One region of the Acidovorax sp. DW039 genome, then DNA from elsewhere that is predicted to be linked to it. Evidence: riboswitches for the same ligand, from Rfam matches in the RefSeq annotation. Region 1 holds a riboswitch; each other region holds the start of a gene.
The links. Region 1 has a riboswitch for cobalamin ahead of AACH87_RS16355 (TonB-dependent receptor). Riboswitches for the same ligand answer to the same signal wherever they lie in the genome.
Positions count from the first base shown of each region.

Region 1 (5,565 bases):
GTGGCTCCTGCTGCCCTCGCCGCCCCTGCACTGCTGGCTTGGCTTGCATGCGCGCACGCAGATCCTGCAAATCTCGCTCCAGGGCCTGCACCTGGGGCTCGGCCCTAGCGGTGATGCGGAAGATCTTCGCCAGGTTGCGCAGGTCAGCCAAGGTGTCCTCTATGCCCACCCTGGGGCGCGGCCCCACGCGGATGCACGACTCGCTGAGCACATACGAAGCCATGCCGTGCTGCTGCAAAACCTGGGGCGTGACCTGGCCTTGGCGAAACCCATAGTTCCATCCCGCAAACACAAAGTCCGCCGACACGCCCAGCATCGCCTCCAGGTTCATCCCTTGGCTCGACAGGTTGGGGCGTGCGGCCAGCAAAGATTGGTAGGGAGTCCACATTTCCTTGCGGGCGGGTATGCCGCTGTAGCCCACCCAGCGGTCTTGCAAGCCCAGAAACAGCAGCATCTCGGTGATGTTGACATCGTGCGTCACGGCCCGCTCGGGGGCGCGTGGGTAGGTGACGGGCGTGCCGCACACCTGCACCGTGACGGGCTCGGATGTCACTTCTGCATGCTTTTGCATGCCAGAGGCGGTGGGTGTGCCGTCTGGGGCCGACTGGGTGCACGCTACCAATGTGGCGGTCAGCAGCGCTGACGCGGCCCACAGCCATGTTGTGGGCGGTTGTGCAGTCTGAGTTCTGGTGAATAAGCGCATGTGCATAGTCCCATGGAGTGCCCCCCAGGTTTGGCGTGTTGGGGGCGTAGCAGCAAGGGAATGGGGCAAGGGCAGCAAACCTGCAGGCTGCCCCTTGTGCCTGTGTTCCCGGTGATGTGTTGCGCCGGGTCAGAACCGCCAGTGCACGGCCAGCTCCAGTCGGCGGCCTTGGCCCAGCAGGAACTGGTTGTCGCCGTAGCTGGCGCTGACGTAGCGCCTGTCTGCCAGGTTGCGTGCCACCAGGCTGACGGTCGCCTGCGGGCTGACCTGGTAATGCACCGCCGCATCCCACAGGGTGTAGGCAGGCAACTGCACGCTGTTGGCGTTGTCGGCAAACCGCTGGCCTACATGGCGTAAGCCGCTGGAGAGTTGCCACGCCCCGGTGCGGTAGTGCGCCCACAGGTTGGCGCTTTGGCGGGGCACGTTGGCTGGGCGGTTACCGGCCCGGTTGCCACCGGCCTCCAGCAGCGTGTCGAACTGCGCGTCCACCAGCGCCAGGTTGCCCTCCAGCCGCAAGGCGCGGGTGGCTTGCACCACTGCGGTCCATTCCACCCCGCGTGAGGATTGCTGCCCGCCTTGCACAGAGACAGAAGGCCGTGCCGGGTCGCGCGTGACGATGTTCTTTTTATCGATGTTGAATACGGCCAATGTCCATTCGCCCAGACCTTGCTGGATGGACTGCTTGATGCCCACTTCGGTCTGCGTGCCGCGGCTGAGCTGGAAGTCGCGGTTGGCCAGGTTGAGGCTGATCAACGCGGTCACCGGGTCATAGCCCGTGCTCACCTGCGCATAGACGCTGGTGCGGTCATCCCAGCGGTAGGTGAGACCACCCCGCGCAGACGTGCCGCCCATCTGCTTGTCAAACCGGGTTCCTGCCTGCAGTTCCTGCCGGTCATAGCGGTAGGCATCGTGGCGCAGGCCCACCAAGGCCAGCCACTGAGGTGCCAGTGTCCACGCATCTTCCGCATACACCGCATGCTGGGTCAGGCTCGTGTCGTACTTGGGCAGCGTGGCGTCGGGGCTGGCCCAGGTGCCCTGCACGGGGTTAATGGCCGAGACCGTAGAGGTGCCGCCATAGGGCGCATTGTTGGTGTGCGTGAAGCTGGACCGCACGGCGTCCCAGCCCACCACCCAACGGTGTGCGCCCGAGCGGCCCGCTGCACTGACGTTGTTACCGGTCTGCTCCAGGTGGTGCAGGATTTCCAGGTAGTCAGACCGTGTGACCGTGCCCGCCGCGGGGTTGAAGCTGTAGGCCTCAATGTTGCGCCAGTGCCGGTCGGTTTTGAAGTAATAGGTTTCGTTGCGCAGCGTCAGTGCGTCGCTCGCCTGCCACTGCACCTTGGCGCGCAGGCGGGTGTCCTCGTAGCGGATGATGCTGTCACTGGCATTGTAGTTCTCTCCAGCCAGCTCTGCAGCTACCCGGCCATTGACCCCGGGGGTGCCCCAGTACCGGGCGGGCTCCTGGGTGGCGCGGTCGGCCACCAGGTCTATCTGCAGATCTGCCCGGGGCTGCAGCCGCAGCGTGCCCATGAATTTGCCCGACTGGCTGAAGCTCAATGCCCGGTCGCCATCGGCCTGGCTGCCGTAGGCATCGATGCGGTAGCTGGCTGATTCGCCCAGTGGCCCGGTGGCACCCACGCCTGCACGGGCGGCCTCTTTCGTGCCGCCTGCCAGCAGCACTTCAGTGGTGCGCTCGCGGCTGGGGGCCTTGCGCACGGCGTTGAGGGTCGCGCCCACGGTGCCGCTGCCGTACATGAGCGAGGCCGGGCCGCGCAGCACTTCCATGCGCTCATAGCCCCAGGTGTCAGACGGGTAGGAGATGGTGCCTGCAGCCACCCCGGCGGCAACGCCGTCCTCGGCCACACCCACGGAGTTGGCCCCAAAAAAGCCCCGGCTGCTGAAGGCCAGCCCGCCATTGCCCGGCGAGCCTGCCGCCGTCAGGCCCACGGTGCGGGTGATGGCTTCGGTCACCGCCGTGTCGCCCCGCTCCTGCAGTTGCAGGTCTGACACGCCATCCATACTCATCGGGGCTTCGCGCACGGCAAGGCCCGTGCGTGTACCCGTGGTGCTCGCCTGCTGTAGCCGCAGGCCTGCGCGTTCGGCAGGCTCGGTGACATCTACGCTGGGTAGCGTGGTCTGAGCTGCTGCAGCGCAGCACGCCAGGGTGGCCGCTGCGATGGCGCTGTGCGCCAAGGGCATCAATGGCTTGAAAGGCTTGAAGAGTGCGTGGTGGCTGGTGCGCGAAGCAGCAGCCGATGAAGAGAGAACAGTATGTTGGCGTTGCATGACAAAAACAGGTTAGGCCACCTGAAGCGACAGCAACGCGCACGCCGCCACCCGCCGGGCAGGGCTTGCTGCATCACTGCCTGCACCCCGCAGGCGGCTGGTATGCGCACCCTCCGAAGGAGATGCGCGACGAAGAGCGGCTCACACAAGCCAGCGAAGCGGCCCTGGCTAGGCGTTCCGTCGCAGGCAGTACAAGCAGTACGGCAAGACGGGACAACGACGCCAGGGGGGTTGTGTGAGTCGCTCCAAAGCAGCAGGCCGGTATCCGGGCTTACAAAGGGCCAGATCGCAGAAGCGTTCTGACCAGACCCCCTCCTTCCCAAGCGCGCCGCGCATCTGCCGGGGGCAGACCACGTAGGCGCTCAGTGGATGCACGCAGACCGCGAGGCCTGTGTGCGATGGGGGCTGTCTTTGCTTACCGTTGCGGGGGCAGCCAAGGAGTGTGCGGTCCAGACCTCCATGAAGCCATGGGGCTTTGCGCAGTCACCTTGTTCCCGTTTACTCTGCATGAGACATGCAGACACCTGTTGCACGGTGTGCTTCGAGAGGCTTGCCGCATCCATCTGATGCGATGCAGCGCGTCCCAGCGAAGGCGGGCGCAGTATACGCGCAGCCCTTTTGCTTGCTGCACTGGGCGCGTGCTACTCCAGCACGTCGATGGAGCGGAACACGCGTTGTAACTGCGGGTCGGTGGTTTCGCGGCACGCATGCACCTGCCGTAGCAGGTGTGCCACAAAACGCTGGGCCACAAAGGGCAGTGGGCCGTGGCCGCGTTGCAGCACTCCTGCCACGTGGGGCTCAAAGGGTTCACTCAAGCGCAGAGGCGTAATGCGGCCCGCCGGGCCTTCGGTCTCAATCAGGGGCCAGGGACAGAACGACACCATGTCACTGTGCGCCACCAGGTGCAGCAGCAAAGAGGCAGAGTGCACGAGGTGAATGCGCCGCGTGGGCACCGCGATGCCGTGCCGCAAAAAGAGCTTTTCAAAAATGCCGCTCTCTTCGCTGGGCGTGTAGTTCAGCAGCCAGTCACAGTCATGCAGCTCGTGCAGCGACCTGGCCTGCACCAGCGGGTGCCCGGTGCGTGCCACCACGGCAGCTTCGTAGCGAAAGAGCGGCGTGGCGTGCAGGTCTTGCGCAGCGCTGCCAGTGGGCACACGGCCAATCAGCAGGTCGATGCTGCCTTCGCGCAGACGAGGCAACGCCACGGCAGACAAACCCTCAAACAGCTCCAGTCGCACCTGGGGCAGTTCCGCGCGGAAGCTGGCGAGCACCGTGGGCAGCAGGCTGTGCGCAATCCACGGCGTGACCGCCACTGCCAGGCGCATGTGGGCCTGCGGGTCGCGCAGGGCGGCCATTTCTGCCTCGGCCTGTTCCAGCTGCCCGGTGACCAACTGTGCGTGGCGCAGCAGCACCTGCCCCGCGTGCGTGAGCACCATGCCGCTGCTATGGCGCTGAAACAGCGGCAGGCGGTGCGCCTCCTCCAGCTCTCGCAGGCCCTGGGTGACGGCGGCTTGCGTCACCCCCAGCGCTCGCGCTGCAGCCCGCACACTGCCGCACTCCGCCAGCGCCACCAGATAGCGAATCTGGTGGAGTTTCATTGACAGATGGGGAGGGGTGCGCGCAGCGTCCATAACGCCATCATGCACATTCCATGCCGCCGGGCTTGCAGGCAGAGCGTACGGCGCGGGGTGCAAGGCACAGCCTGTCGTGCCAAGCAGCGGTGGTCTTTTGCCGCACCGCCTGCCTGCCTAGACTGGATTGCATGAACCAAGACCTTCTGCAAACTGCCGTGTTGCCCGGCATCCGCGCGTTGGAACCCGAAATGGTGGCCCTGCGCCACCACATCCACGCCCACCCCGAGCTGGCCTTTGAGGAATTTGCCACCAGTGACCTGGTCGCCGAGCGGCTGACCGAATGGGGCTACGAAGTGCACCGGGGGCTGGGCGGTACTGGCGTGGTGGGCACGCTGCGGGTGGGCCAGGGCAGCAAGCGCCTGGGCCTGCGGGCCGACATGGATGCGCTGCCCATCCACGAAGCCACGGGCCTGCCCTATGCCAGCCGCCATGCGGGCAAGATGCACGCCTGCGGGCACGACGGGCACACCGCCACGCTGCTGGCTGCAGCGCGCCACCTGGCGCAGACCCGGTCGTTTGACGGCACGCTGCACCTGATCTTTCAGCCCGCCGAAGAGGGCTTGGGCGGTGGCCGCAAGATGGTGGAGGACGGACTGTTCCGGCTGTTCCCGTGCGATGCCATCTTTGCCCTGCACAACATGCCCGGCTTTCCCGCAGGGCAGTTTGGCTTCATGTCGGGCTCGTTCATGGCGTCGTCCGACACCGTCATCATCAAGGTGCGCGGCAAGGGCGGTCACGGTTCGGCACCGCATCTGTCGTGGGACCCGGTGGTGGCCTCCGCGCATCTGATTCTGGCCTTGCAAACGGTGGTTTCGCGCAACGTAGACCCGCGCGACATGGCTGTGGTGACTGTGGGGGCCATCCATGCGGGCGATGCACCCAACGTGATCCCGAACGAGGTGGAACTGCGCCTGTCGGTGCGCGCCTACCGGCCCGAGGTGC
Region 1 is NZ_AP029019.1:3,655,870-3,661,434, reverse strand. Features, by position in the region: gene AACH87_RS16360 (ABC transporter substrate-binding protein) at 1-571, opposite strand, end outside; gene AACH87_RS16355 (TonB-dependent receptor) at 833-2,989, opposite strand; cobalamin riboswitch at 3,228-3,532, opposite strand; gene AACH87_RS16350 (LysR substrate-binding domain-containing protein) at 3,631-4,587, opposite strand; gene AACH87_RS16345 (M20 aminoacylase family protein) at 4,752-5,565, shown strand, end outside.

Region 2 (5,565 bases), 630 kb from region 1:
TGGAGTAGCGGTCAGTGCCCACCAGACGGTGGCATTGATCGAGCGCGCAAATGGTTTCGGTGAGCGAGGGCAGCAGGCTCACGATGCGCTGGGGCGGCCGGGGCAAGGTGATGGTGCGGCCCCGGTCGTCCGTCACGCGCACAGCGGTGCTGACCGCAGACGACGCCCCCTGAGATGACCCTTGCGCACGGGCCAACGACACCATGAGCACCAGCAGCAACAGCACAATGGCCAGCACCATCAGGATGCGGCGCACGGGGGTGGGTTTCATGGCAAAGGTTCTTTCAAAGTCAGGGGCAGGCCGGCCGCCATGAGCGTGACGCGGTCACACACCTGCGCCACCTGCTGGTTGAGCACGCCAAGCGCATCGACAAAGGCGCGCACTTCGCGGCCCATGGGGATGACGCCCAGGCCAATCTCGTTGCCCACTAGCACCACGGGGCCAGGAGCCCTTTCGATTGCTATCAAAAAGTGAGCTGCCTGCGCTTTCCAATCCAGCGCTAGAGCCTTTTTTTGTGTTGAATCCAGCGCGTCGTCGCCCGCAGGCATGAGCCAGTTGGTCAGCCACAGCGTAAGGCAGTCCACCACCACCAGCGTATGTGCGGTGCTGTGCCGGGCCAGGGCGGCGGCCAGGTCGCGGGGTTCTTCCAGTGTTTGCAGGCCGGGCACGCGCTCGGCCCGGTCGCGCTGGTGGCGGGCAATGCGCTCGCGCATCTCGTCGTCCCACGGTTGGGCGGTGGCGATCAGCACAGCGCCGTGCGCGGGTGATTGGGCCAGCCAGTCACGCGCCAGCAGCTCGGCACGGCGGGACTTGCCGCTTTTCTGGCCGCCCAGGATCAGCTCTGATTCGCTGTTTGGCATGGCAGGGCTCACGCAGCCACTCCACCCAGCAGGCGCGCCACAGCGACGGGGCTGGACGGGAACCATGCGTGGAAGTAGCTGGCGTGGATGCTGCCCAGGCGGTACAGCGCCTCACCCGCATCGGCTGCCACGGGCTCATCAGGCCGCGAGGTGCGCGCCACCACCGGGGCATCGCTTTGCGCAGTGGAGTAGTGGAAGGTGTGCCCGCGCAGGGTGTGCCCGTCTACCACCAGTTGTTGAGGGCCCAGCGCTGCCAGCCGTGGGTGTACGGTGACGTGGCCGGGCAGCAGGCCCCAGACAGGATGCTGGGTGCCATCGGTATGGGTGATGGATTCGAACAGCGCCATCATGCCGCCGCACTCGGCCCATAGTGGCTTGCGCTGCAGCACATGGGCCATCAGGCTGGCCTTCATGCCGGTGTTGGCGGCAATGCGGTCGGCGTGCAGTTCGGGATAGCCGCCGGGCAGCCATACGGCGTCGCAGTCGGGCAAGGCAGCGTCATCCAGCGGAGAGAAGAACACCACGCGCGCGCCCAGTTGCTCCAGCGTCTGCAGGTTGGCGGCGTAGGTAAAGCAGAACGCGGCATCGCGCCCCACCGCCACGGTGCGGCCCTGCAGCAAGGGCGACACATGCTGAATGTCTTCTGGTGCAGGGAAATCCACCGCCCAGCGCTGCAGGTCTTGCGGGCTCATCTGGCCCAGCGGGGTGGCAGCGAGTGCATCGGCGGCGGCGTCCAGCCGCTGGGCGCTGTCGGCCAATTCATGCGCAGCCACCAGGCCCAGGTGGCGTTCGGGCAGCAGGGCTGCGCCTTTTTTGCTGGCAGGGGCGGCATCGCCGTGGCTCACGCGCATCAGTGCGCCCATCCAATCGGCGCTGTCGCGCAGGCCGTCGCGCAGCATCTGCGCATGGCGCTCGCTGCCCACGCGGTTGGCCAACACGCCCGCCCAGGGCATGCCAGGGCGGTAATGCTGCAGGCCAAAGGCCAGCGCGCCAAAGGTGCCCGCCATGGCCGATGCGTCCACCACCGCCAGCACCGGCACGCCAAAGTGCTGGGCCAGGTCAGCCGCGCTGGGGGTGCCGTCGAACAGCCCCATCACACCTTCGATGAGGATGAGGTCGTTGCTCTGCGCTGCGGCATACAGACGCTGGCGACAGTCGGCCTCGCCGTTCATCCACAGATCGAGCTGGTGCACTGGCTGGCCGCTCGCGAGCTGATGCCAGTGCGGGTCCAGAAAATCCGGCCCGCACTTGAAGACCTGCACGCGCAGGCCCCGGCGCGTATGCAAGCGCGCCAGCGCGGCCGTCACCGTGGTCTTGCCCTGCCCCGAGGCCGGGGCGGCAATCAACAAGGCGGGGCAGCGGGCAGCGGCCTGCAAAGGAGCGGAGGATGTCACTGCGGTGCCCACTTCAGGCCCACAAACAGCGTGCGGCCGGGGGTGGCGTAAGTGCGGGCCAGCTGGTAGTCCTTGTCGGTCAGGTTGTCCACGCGGGCCAGCAAGGTGTAGTCGCGCGCAATGCGGGTGCTGGCATACAGGTTGATCAGGGTGTAGCCACCCAGCACGTTGGTATTGGCCACCGTGTCATAGCGGCGGCCCGACGCCTGCACTTCGGCCCCCAGCGTCCAGCCAGCGATCACCGTGTCTGCCCCGAAGGTGCCGTGGTGCTTGGCACGGCGGGCCAGTTGCTTGCCTGTGTCCAGATCACGCGGGCGCTGCAGGTCAAGCGAGCCGTGCAGTTGCACGGTGCCGATACGGTGCGACGCTGCCAGCGTCACGCCCTTGTATTCGGCACGGGCGGTGTTGGCGTAGCAGCCCTGAGTTTGCAGCGGCGAGCATGCCGATGCGCCCACAAAGCTGATCAGGTTGGTAACGCGGTTGCGATAGGCCACGGCCGACAAGCTGCTGTCCCCCTGCGCGTAACGCAAGCCCAGTTCCGCATTGCGCGCAGACTCTGGCCGCAGCGAGGCAACGCCGTACTGGCTGAAGCGCTGGTACAACGTGGGCGCACGGAAGGCCGTGCCCACCGAGGCCGTAGCACGCCACTGGGGCGTGATGGCGTAGCCATAGGCTACGCTGCCGGTGTTCTTGCCACCAAACTCGCTGTCATCGTCATGCCGGGCATTGACGTGGATGGTGTGCCCCCCCGCATTGAAGCCATAACCCAAAGCCAGTGCGTTTTGCGAACGATCGCGGTCGATGGGCTTGTTCTCCAGGTGGTCTTCACGGCGCTCCAAAGCCGCGGTGATCAGGTGCGCGCCCTGGCGCCATTCGTTCTGGAACAGATAGCCGCGCAGGCGGGTATCCGACAGGTAGACCGTGGGTGTTGTTTCGTACTTGTCGCGCGAGTCGGTGATGCTCAGGCGGGTCTTGTAAGCAGTGCTCCACTGCGCGAGCCAGTTCAGACCCAGTGCGTGCATGGTGTGCAGGTTGCGGTCATCCTTGCCCAGGCCGCTGTCGTATCCGCTGTTGGTGTCGCCCACCATAAGCGAGCCTTCAAGCCTGTGGGCCGAGTTCAATTGCAGACCGAGGCGTGCATTGCCGGCCGTGTTGCGGTAACCGTCCTTGTCGGGGTTCTGGCCTGCAACGGGTCGGGCATTGAAGCCATCGCTTTCGTCGCGCATGAGCCCCAGCGAGTAGTCCACCGTGCCGCTGGCGCCACTCACACCGGCTTCCAGCTTGGTGGTGGCACGGTTACCCACACCCACGGAAACGAAAGGCGCGACGCCCTTTTCGCCACGCTTGGTAAAAATCTGGATCACCCCACCCATGGCGTCAGACCCGTAAACCGCGCCAGCAGGCCCCCGCAGCACTTCGATGCGGTCAATCAACCCGAGTGGAATCGTCTCCCAGGCGGCGCCGCCGGTGGATTGCGAATCCATGCGCACGCCATCGATGTAGACAGCAGTAAAGCGGGTTTCAGCGCCACGCAGGAACAGGCTGGTGGTCGTGCCTGGGCCACCATTGCGGGACATCTCTACCCCAGGCAGACGGGCCAGCAAATCGCCAAGACCAGTGGCACCGCTGCGCTCGATGCTGTCACGGTCCACGATGGAGACATCCGCCACCAGGTCAGACAATGGCTGCTCGGTGCGTGTAGCAGCCACCACCATTTCAGACATCGATGGCGAACGCAGGTTTTGAGCCAGTTGGACTGTTTCGGAAACGTTCTGGGCGTGGACAGTCAGGGACGCTGCGCACAGCCCCGCAGATGCCAGGGCGAACCACAAGGGACGCAGGGACGGAAGCACCTGGGTGCGAACGCAAGGTGTAGAGAACTTCATCATGGGAAACACAAACGACAAACAACCCGTGCCGGCCTCCCCGCCAGCATGTGGGTGATACGGCTGCGCTGTGATGCATTGCATCGACGCAGCCACCGTGTTGGCCGGTATCCGGGCTGGCGGAAACACCCTCCACCGCCTTCCCAGACGCTTGTTCAAGGCACCCAGTGGCGTGATGTGTGAAGAGAGGATCAATCGATCCGTCCGCTGACCGTTGCGGGGGCAGCGCAGGCCGGGCATCCCATGGTGCGGGCAAACCTTCCTGCTTCCCGTTGAACTGCAGCCTGTGAACCAGTCTGCGAGCACCAACTCGCCGATTCTAGAACCTGTTCAAGATCTTTTTGGGGTCGCACAAGTGTCTTGCCGGGCGCCCGGCTAGGGGATGGGCTGCTAGGCGCAGCGCGCCGCCAATAGCCCGTGCTATTGGCAAGCGGTGCAACAACGCAGACCGCCCGGCAAGCCACTTGCCCGAAGGGTTGGAGTGAAATTGGGCGATTGGACGCCCCGGCTGCTTGCATGGGCACGAGCCCATGCGGCGCATCCGTTGCATCCACTCATCCCGATTGCACTCCAATGCGATCCCCAAAAAGATTTTGAACAGGTTCTTAGGGCCTCGATGGGTACGGCTGGAAACGGACGACTCTACAATCGAGGGTTGTATGGCAGAACCCTCCACCACCGATCAGATCGCAGAGCGTGTTGAGCGCCTGCTGTTGCGACACGCTGAATTGCAGCGCACCAATGCGTTGCTGTCCGATCAGGTGCGCACCCTCACCCAGGAACGGGACTCGCTCAAGTCGCGCCTGAATGCCGCGCGTGCGCGCGTGGATGCGCTGCTGGAGCGCCTGCCCTCGTCCACAGCGCCAGCCCCCCTCACACCCAAGGACCCTGAATGAAGCAGATCGAGGTGCAGATCCTCCAGCAAAGCTACCTGCTGGCCTGTCCGGAGGGACAAGAGTCTCGCCTTCTCGACGCCGTGGAAAGGGTGGACACGGCCATGACCCGCATCCGCGACGCAGGCAAGGTGCGGGCCCGTGAACGCATCGCCGTGCTGGCGGCCTTGAATCTGGCCTTCGAAATTGCGGACCGGGACGCTGCGGCCCTGGCGGCAGCGCCTTCGCCTGCGGCAGCAGCGCAGTTCAACCCCGGTGCCGTGACGTCCACGCCAAGTGCAGAGGAACAGGCGCGGCTCGACTCCTTGTTGGCGCGCCTGGACCAAGCGCTGGAGCAAGACGGCCAGTTGCTCTGAACCGGCTCCCGCAAAGGCGGGTGCTGGCGCAAGACACGGCGTTCACAAAGCCTGCACGGTCAACGCAGATTTTGCCGCCACCCGCCCTGTGAAAGACCTACAATGGCAACGTCTGCGGCGTTGCCGGGCTTTATATTTCCTTGAACCAATGCTCACTGAGCACGGGCTTGGTACA
Region 2 is NZ_AP029019.1:3,022,877-3,028,441, forward strand. Features, by position in the region: gene AACH87_RS13470 (helical backbone metal receptor) at 1-271, opposite strand, end outside; gene cobU (bifunctional adenosylcobinamide kinase/adenosylcobinamide-phosphate guanylyltransferase) at 268-861, opposite strand; gene AACH87_RS13480 (cobyrinate a,c-diamide synthase) at 870-2,255, opposite strand; gene AACH87_RS13485 (TonB-dependent receptor) at 2,252-4,141, opposite strand; cobalamin riboswitch at 4,226-4,466, opposite strand; gene AACH87_RS13490 (DUF904 domain-containing protein) at 4,801-5,037, shown strand; gene AACH87_RS13495 (cell division protein ZapA) at 5,034-5,390, shown strand.
Region 2: another riboswitch for cobalamin. It lies ahead of AACH87_RS13485 (TonB-dependent receptor); the one in region 1 lies ahead of AACH87_RS16355 (TonB-dependent receptor).

Region 3 (5,565 bases), 1.3 Mb from region 1:
AATGAATGTGGAACCCCGCTGAGACACGCTGAGGCCTGTTTCACTCGAATTTTGGAGATCACCATGCAACGTACCTTCCAGCGCACTGCGCTCATCACTGCTTTCGTAGCCAGCACTCTGGCCCTGTCTGCCTGCCAGAACCTGTCCTCTCCTACCGTGCGCTTTGACCGCCAGGTGAACTATGGCGATGCCAAGGCCGTCGAGCTCGTGACCAATGAATTCGGTTCTACCGACCTGCAAATGATTGCCGAGAAGATGGTGGGCAGCCTGCTGGAAACCGGCATCTTCCAGGGCCGTCCTACCGTCACCATCTCCACCGTCAAGAACAAGACCAGCGAGTACATCGACACCACCAACGTCATGAACTCCATCCAGACCGCACTGGTCAAGTCGGGCAAGGTGCGCTTTACCCGCTCCATCAACGAGATGCAGCAGGGCGTGGACGAGCTGCAGCGCCAGAACCAGAGCGGCCTGTACAAGCAGAACACCACCGCCAAGGTTGGCCAGATGACGGCTGCAAAGTACCAGCTCGAAGGCGAGCTGACCAGCATCGTCAAGCAGAACAACACCACCAAGGACGTGTTCTACAAGTTCACGCTGAAGATGTTCGACGTGCAGGAAGGCACGATCGAATGGCAGGACGAAAAAGAAATTCGCAAGACCAGCAAGAAGTGACGGAGCACATCATGCAACGCAGAACCACCTTGCACACGGCCCTGGCCGTGATTGCTGCCACCACGCTGGCCTGGGTCCCCGCTGCCCAGGCCCAGCAGAACACGGCCCCTAAGATCGCCGTGACAGACCTGGCCTACGCACAGCGCGTGTCCGAGTATTTTGTGGCGGGCACCTACCAGCGCAGCGCCCAGATGAGTGCGCGCAGCAGCCAGGGCGGCAGTCACAGCCACGGCATGTACGGCGGCGGCGGCTCCTACTCTGGCAGCCAGTCGGTGCAGGCCTCCGAGCAGGCCAGCGGCACGTATGTGGCGGGCAGCTACAGCTACATCGAACAGCGTGAGTTGGGCGGCTACACCAACGACATCAAGGGTGCGCTGCTGCAGGGCACCTACTTCCGCCTGGTGCAGGGCAAGGGCTTTGATGCGGGTGCGCCCCAGGCCTCCAAGGCCGAGCAGGTGCTGAACCAGGTGCAGGGCGGCAAAATGGCCACGCCCAAGGCGCAGCCCCAGGTCACCGACGTGATTGCCCGTATCAAGAGGGGTGAATTCAACGGTGCGGACTACGTGCTGTTTGGCGTGGTCTCCAGCATCGACTTCACTGATGCGTTGCACCCCATCCAGGGCACCAGCAACGCCACGCGCCAGTACGGCCTGCAGCTGCTGGCCGACTTCTCGCTGATCAACACCAAGACCTACGAGATCAAGGCGGCGTTCTCTGCCCAAGGTGAAGGCAACGACACCAAGATCCTGTCCACCCGCGGCGACATTGCCCCGCCCAACCGCGCCAAGGTCATCCGCGAAACCTCGCAAAGTCTGGCGCAGGACGTGTACGTGCAGCTGGCTACCCAGCTGGGTTACACCGACGCACACCTCTCGCGTGGCGTGCGTCCCGCGCAGCCCATGCCCTATCCCGCAGGTGGCGGGCAGCCCCAGCCCATGCCAGTGCCCCAACAGCCTGAGCAGGTGCTTATCCTCAAGTGAGGATGGCGGTGGCATGACCTGCCCGCATCGCTCCGGCGTTGTCCAGGCCAGCCTCGTGCTGGCCTTTTTGTTGGCTGTTTCTGCTGTGCCCGCAGTGCTGTCGGGATGTTCTTCACCCGCCACCGGCCAGCGGATGAATATGCTGGATTGCCCTGCAGACAGAGCCTCGGAAGCCCCCAGCCGTTTTGCAGCCGCTCAACTGCCCGGAGCACAGGGCCAGACCGTGTGGGCCCTGCAGCGCGGGCCGGTGGTTCCCCCGCTGCGTTATCGCGTGGTGGTCATTCCCGGCTCGGGCTGCGCGGGCATGGGGGCGGTGGCAGACCGCTACTTTCGAGGGCTTTTGCATGCGCAGGTGACGGTGCTACACAAGCCCGGCGTGCATCCGGCCGATGCAACACCATCCCACCAATGTTCCCGGTCCTTTGTCGCCTCTGACAGCCTGGCATGGTGGAGTGCACACGCCCGTGTGGCGCTGCGCCAGCTCATCCAGGCGCACGCTGCAGAAGCGCCCTCTGTGCCCTGGTTGCTGGTGGGCATCTCAGAGGGTGCAGAGCTGCTTCCCTCCCTGGCTGAGGCAGTCGCCCCAGCACCCGCCGGGGTGGTCATGATTGCCAGCAGTGGGCTGGACCCGCGCGACGCTGGTCAGATGCAGGCCGAGCGCATGGGCCATCTGGCGGACTGGGAAGCACTCGCCCGCGCCCAGGCAGGCCCGCGGCCGGACTCGCAGGTGCTACAGGGGCGCAGCCTGCGCTACTGGCGGGATCTCTGGCAGTGGCCCGTGCAGCAGCCGTTGCTGCAGGGCCCGTGGCCCTTGCTGCAAGCATGGGGTGATGCCGATGAGCTGGTGCCTCCCACCGCCTACGAACAATTCGCGCAGCAGGCTTCACACCGCCATGCACCCTATTGCGCGCTGCGGGTGCCAGGAGCCGACCATGGCCTGCAGACAGCGGGCGTGGATGGCGTGCAGCGGCTTTGGTCTGCACTGGAAAGCTGGGGGCGAACACCCCAGAGCGGTCTTTGTGCCCATTTGACTTTGCGTTGACCCTTTCCCTGCAGGCCCTATACTCGCCCCCGTTGGTGCTCGTGCCGTTATTGCAACGGCACAGTTAAACGGGAATCAGGAGAGCGCGGCGCACCACGAGTCGCCCTTAACCTGAGCTGCCCCCGCAACGGTAAGCGAGAGAAGGCTGCATGCCTTCAGCCTGCGTCACATGTCCACTGGGTTCCGAGAGCCTGGGAAGGATTCGCAGGAACATCTCGCCAGCCCGGAGACCGGCCGACAAGCGGGTGAGCCACGTGCCCACCCATTTCACAGAACCTGCGGGGAGGCAGGGGTCTGGGTCAGTCCGGGTCGTTTTCATGTTGAATTTCTTTGTGCTGGCGATGGAGCCAGCGGCGCAGCATTTGGCGGGTCATGGCGTATCCATGGGCAGCTGGGGCTGGCGCCAGCCATGACGGTCGGTACCGTCTGGTTTGTGGGCGCGGGCCCGGGCGATCCGGAGCTCATCACCGTCAAGGGCCGTTCCCTGATTGAGCGCGCAGGAGCCATCCTGTTTGCAGGTTCGCTGGTCAACGAGGCCGTGACCCGCTGGGCCCCACCTGGCTGCACCATTGCTGACAGCAAGGACATGACGCTGGAGCAGATGGCCGCATGGCTTATCGCCCAGGCACAGCAGCACGCCGTGGTCATCCGCCTTCAGACGGGCGACCCTGCCTTGTATGGCGCGCTGATTGAAGTGGTGCAGCCGCTCGATGCCGCGGGGGTGCCTGTGCGGGTGGTGCCTGGCGTGTCCTCGGCCATGGCATCTGCGGCAGCCGCGGTGGAGAGTTTCACGCTGCCCGAAGTCACGCAGAGCGTGATCTTCACCCGCGTGGAAGGCCGCACGCCCATGCCCGAAGGTGAGTCGCTGGCCGAACTGGCGCGCCACCACTGCACGCTGTGCATCTTTCTGTCCATCACCCTGCTGCACAAGGTGCAGGAGCAATTGCGCACCGCGGGCTGGGCTGATGACGCCCCCATGCTCGTGGTGCACAAGGCCAGCTGGCCGGGTGAGGAACTCATCATCCGCGGCACGCTGGCCGACATCCGCCAGCGCTGCCGCGACGCCAAGGTGGTCAGCCAGGCCATGGTGATTGCCAGCCCCAACCTGGGTGCGCGCCACTGGCCCACGCTCGCCAAGTCCAAGCTGTACGACGCCAGCTTCACCCACCGCTTTCGCAAGGCCAGTGTGCCTGCCACGCCCACGGAGACTTCCTGATGCAAACCCCAGCCACGCCCCTCGGTACACACCACGGCGCACGCCACGAAGACACCATCCTGCTCATCGGCCACGGCTCGCGCGAGCCCGAGGGCAATGACGAAATCCACCGCTTTGTGGCCCAGTGGCGCACACGCCAGCCCAGCTGGAATATCGAGGTGTGCTTCATCGAGTTTGCGCCCCCCAGCCTGCACGACGGCTTGCTGCACGCCGCACGCAACGCCCGCCGCGTGCTGGTGCTGCCGCTCATCCTGAACGCGGCAGGCCACGTGAAGATGGAGATTCCCGAGGCCATTGAGCATGCCCGTGAACACTGCCCCGGCACCGAATTTCTGTATGGCCCGCACCTCACCGCATGCGACCCCATCCTGGATGTGCTGCGCCGCAACCTGCGCAAGTGCATGAGCGAGCTGGACATGCCTGACCCCACCACCACCGGCGTTGTGCTGCTGGGGCGCGGCTCGTCTGACCGCCAGGCCAATGGCGATGTCGCCAAGATGGCTCGCTGGCTGATGGAGGAGACGGACCACGAACTGGTGGACCTGGCCTTCACCGGCATCACCTGGCCGCGCCTGGAGCGCGCTGTGCAGCGGCAGGTGATGCTGGGCATGAAGCAGGTGGTGGTGTTGCCGTACTACCTGTTCACCGGCACGCTCATGCAGCGCATTGCCCGCCAGGTGGATCACCTGCGCCAGCAGTACCCGCAGGTGCGGTTTGCCCAGTCTTCGTACTTCGGGTTTGAAAAAGAAATCTTTGCCCTGCTGGAGCAGCGCGTGGCCGACCTGCGCGCGGGCGTGGCCGATGCCAAGCTGCCCTGCGATGGCTGCAAGTACCGCGAGATTGCCCATGACCTGGGCCATGGGCACAGCCACGAACATACGCATGCCCACGCACCGGCCACAGAGGCGGTGGTGCATGTGCACAGCCATGGGCCTGCGCATGACCATGCACACGACCATAGCCCCGCCCACCATCACGGGCATGACCACGAACATGGGCATGTCCATGCTGTCCACCACCCCGTCCATGCCGAGGGGCAAGCGGCATGAGCACCATCAACACGGTCACCGAACAGCTCACGCGTGCGGGTCAGGCCATCGAGCACGACAGCTTTGCCATCATTGACGCAGAGGTCCAGGCGCACAGCTACACCGCAGAGCAGTGGCCCATCGTGCGCCGCATGATCCACGCGAATGCGGACTTCGACTTCAACGGCCTCACGGACTTTCACCCGCAGGCCGTGCACGCTGGCATCACCGCCATGCTGCGCGGCGGCACGCCGGTAGTGGCCGATGTGGAAATGATCTGCTCGGGCCTGTCCATTCCGCGTCTGGCGCACTTTGGCATGCACACCCACCAGTTCATCTCGGACGCGGACGTAGTGCTGCTGGCCCAGCAGCAGGACACTACCCGTGCCGTGCAGGCCATGCGCAAAGCCCACCGCCTGGGCTTGCTGCAGGGTGCCATCGTCGGCATTGGCAACGCACCCACGGCGCTCATCGAGCTGGCTCGCCTGATTGCAGAGGAGGGCGTGCGCCCGGCACTCGTCGTGGGCATGCCGGTGGGCTTTGTGTCTGCCGCGGAATCCAAGGACCTGATTGCCGCGCAAAGCGAAGTGCCCTGGATCGTGATCCGCGGCCGCAAGGGCGGCT
Region 3 is NZ_AP029019.1:114,449-120,013, forward strand. Features, by position in the region: gene AACH87_RS00500 (YcfL family protein) at 1-22, shown strand, start outside; gene lpoB (penicillin-binding protein activator LpoB) at 64-675, shown strand; gene AACH87_RS00510 (hypothetical protein) at 687-1,655, shown strand; gene AACH87_RS00515 (alpha/beta hydrolase) at 1,669-2,697, shown strand; cobalamin riboswitch at 2,714-2,951, shown strand; gene cobM (precorrin-4 C(11)-methyltransferase) at 3,107-3,913, shown strand; gene AACH87_RS00525 (CbiX/SirB N-terminal domain-containing protein) at 3,913-4,962, shown strand; gene AACH87_RS00530 (precorrin-8X methylmutase) at 4,959-5,565, shown strand, end outside.
Region 3: another riboswitch for cobalamin. It lies ahead of cobM (precorrin-4 C(11)-methyltransferase); the one in region 1 lies ahead of AACH87_RS16355 (TonB-dependent receptor).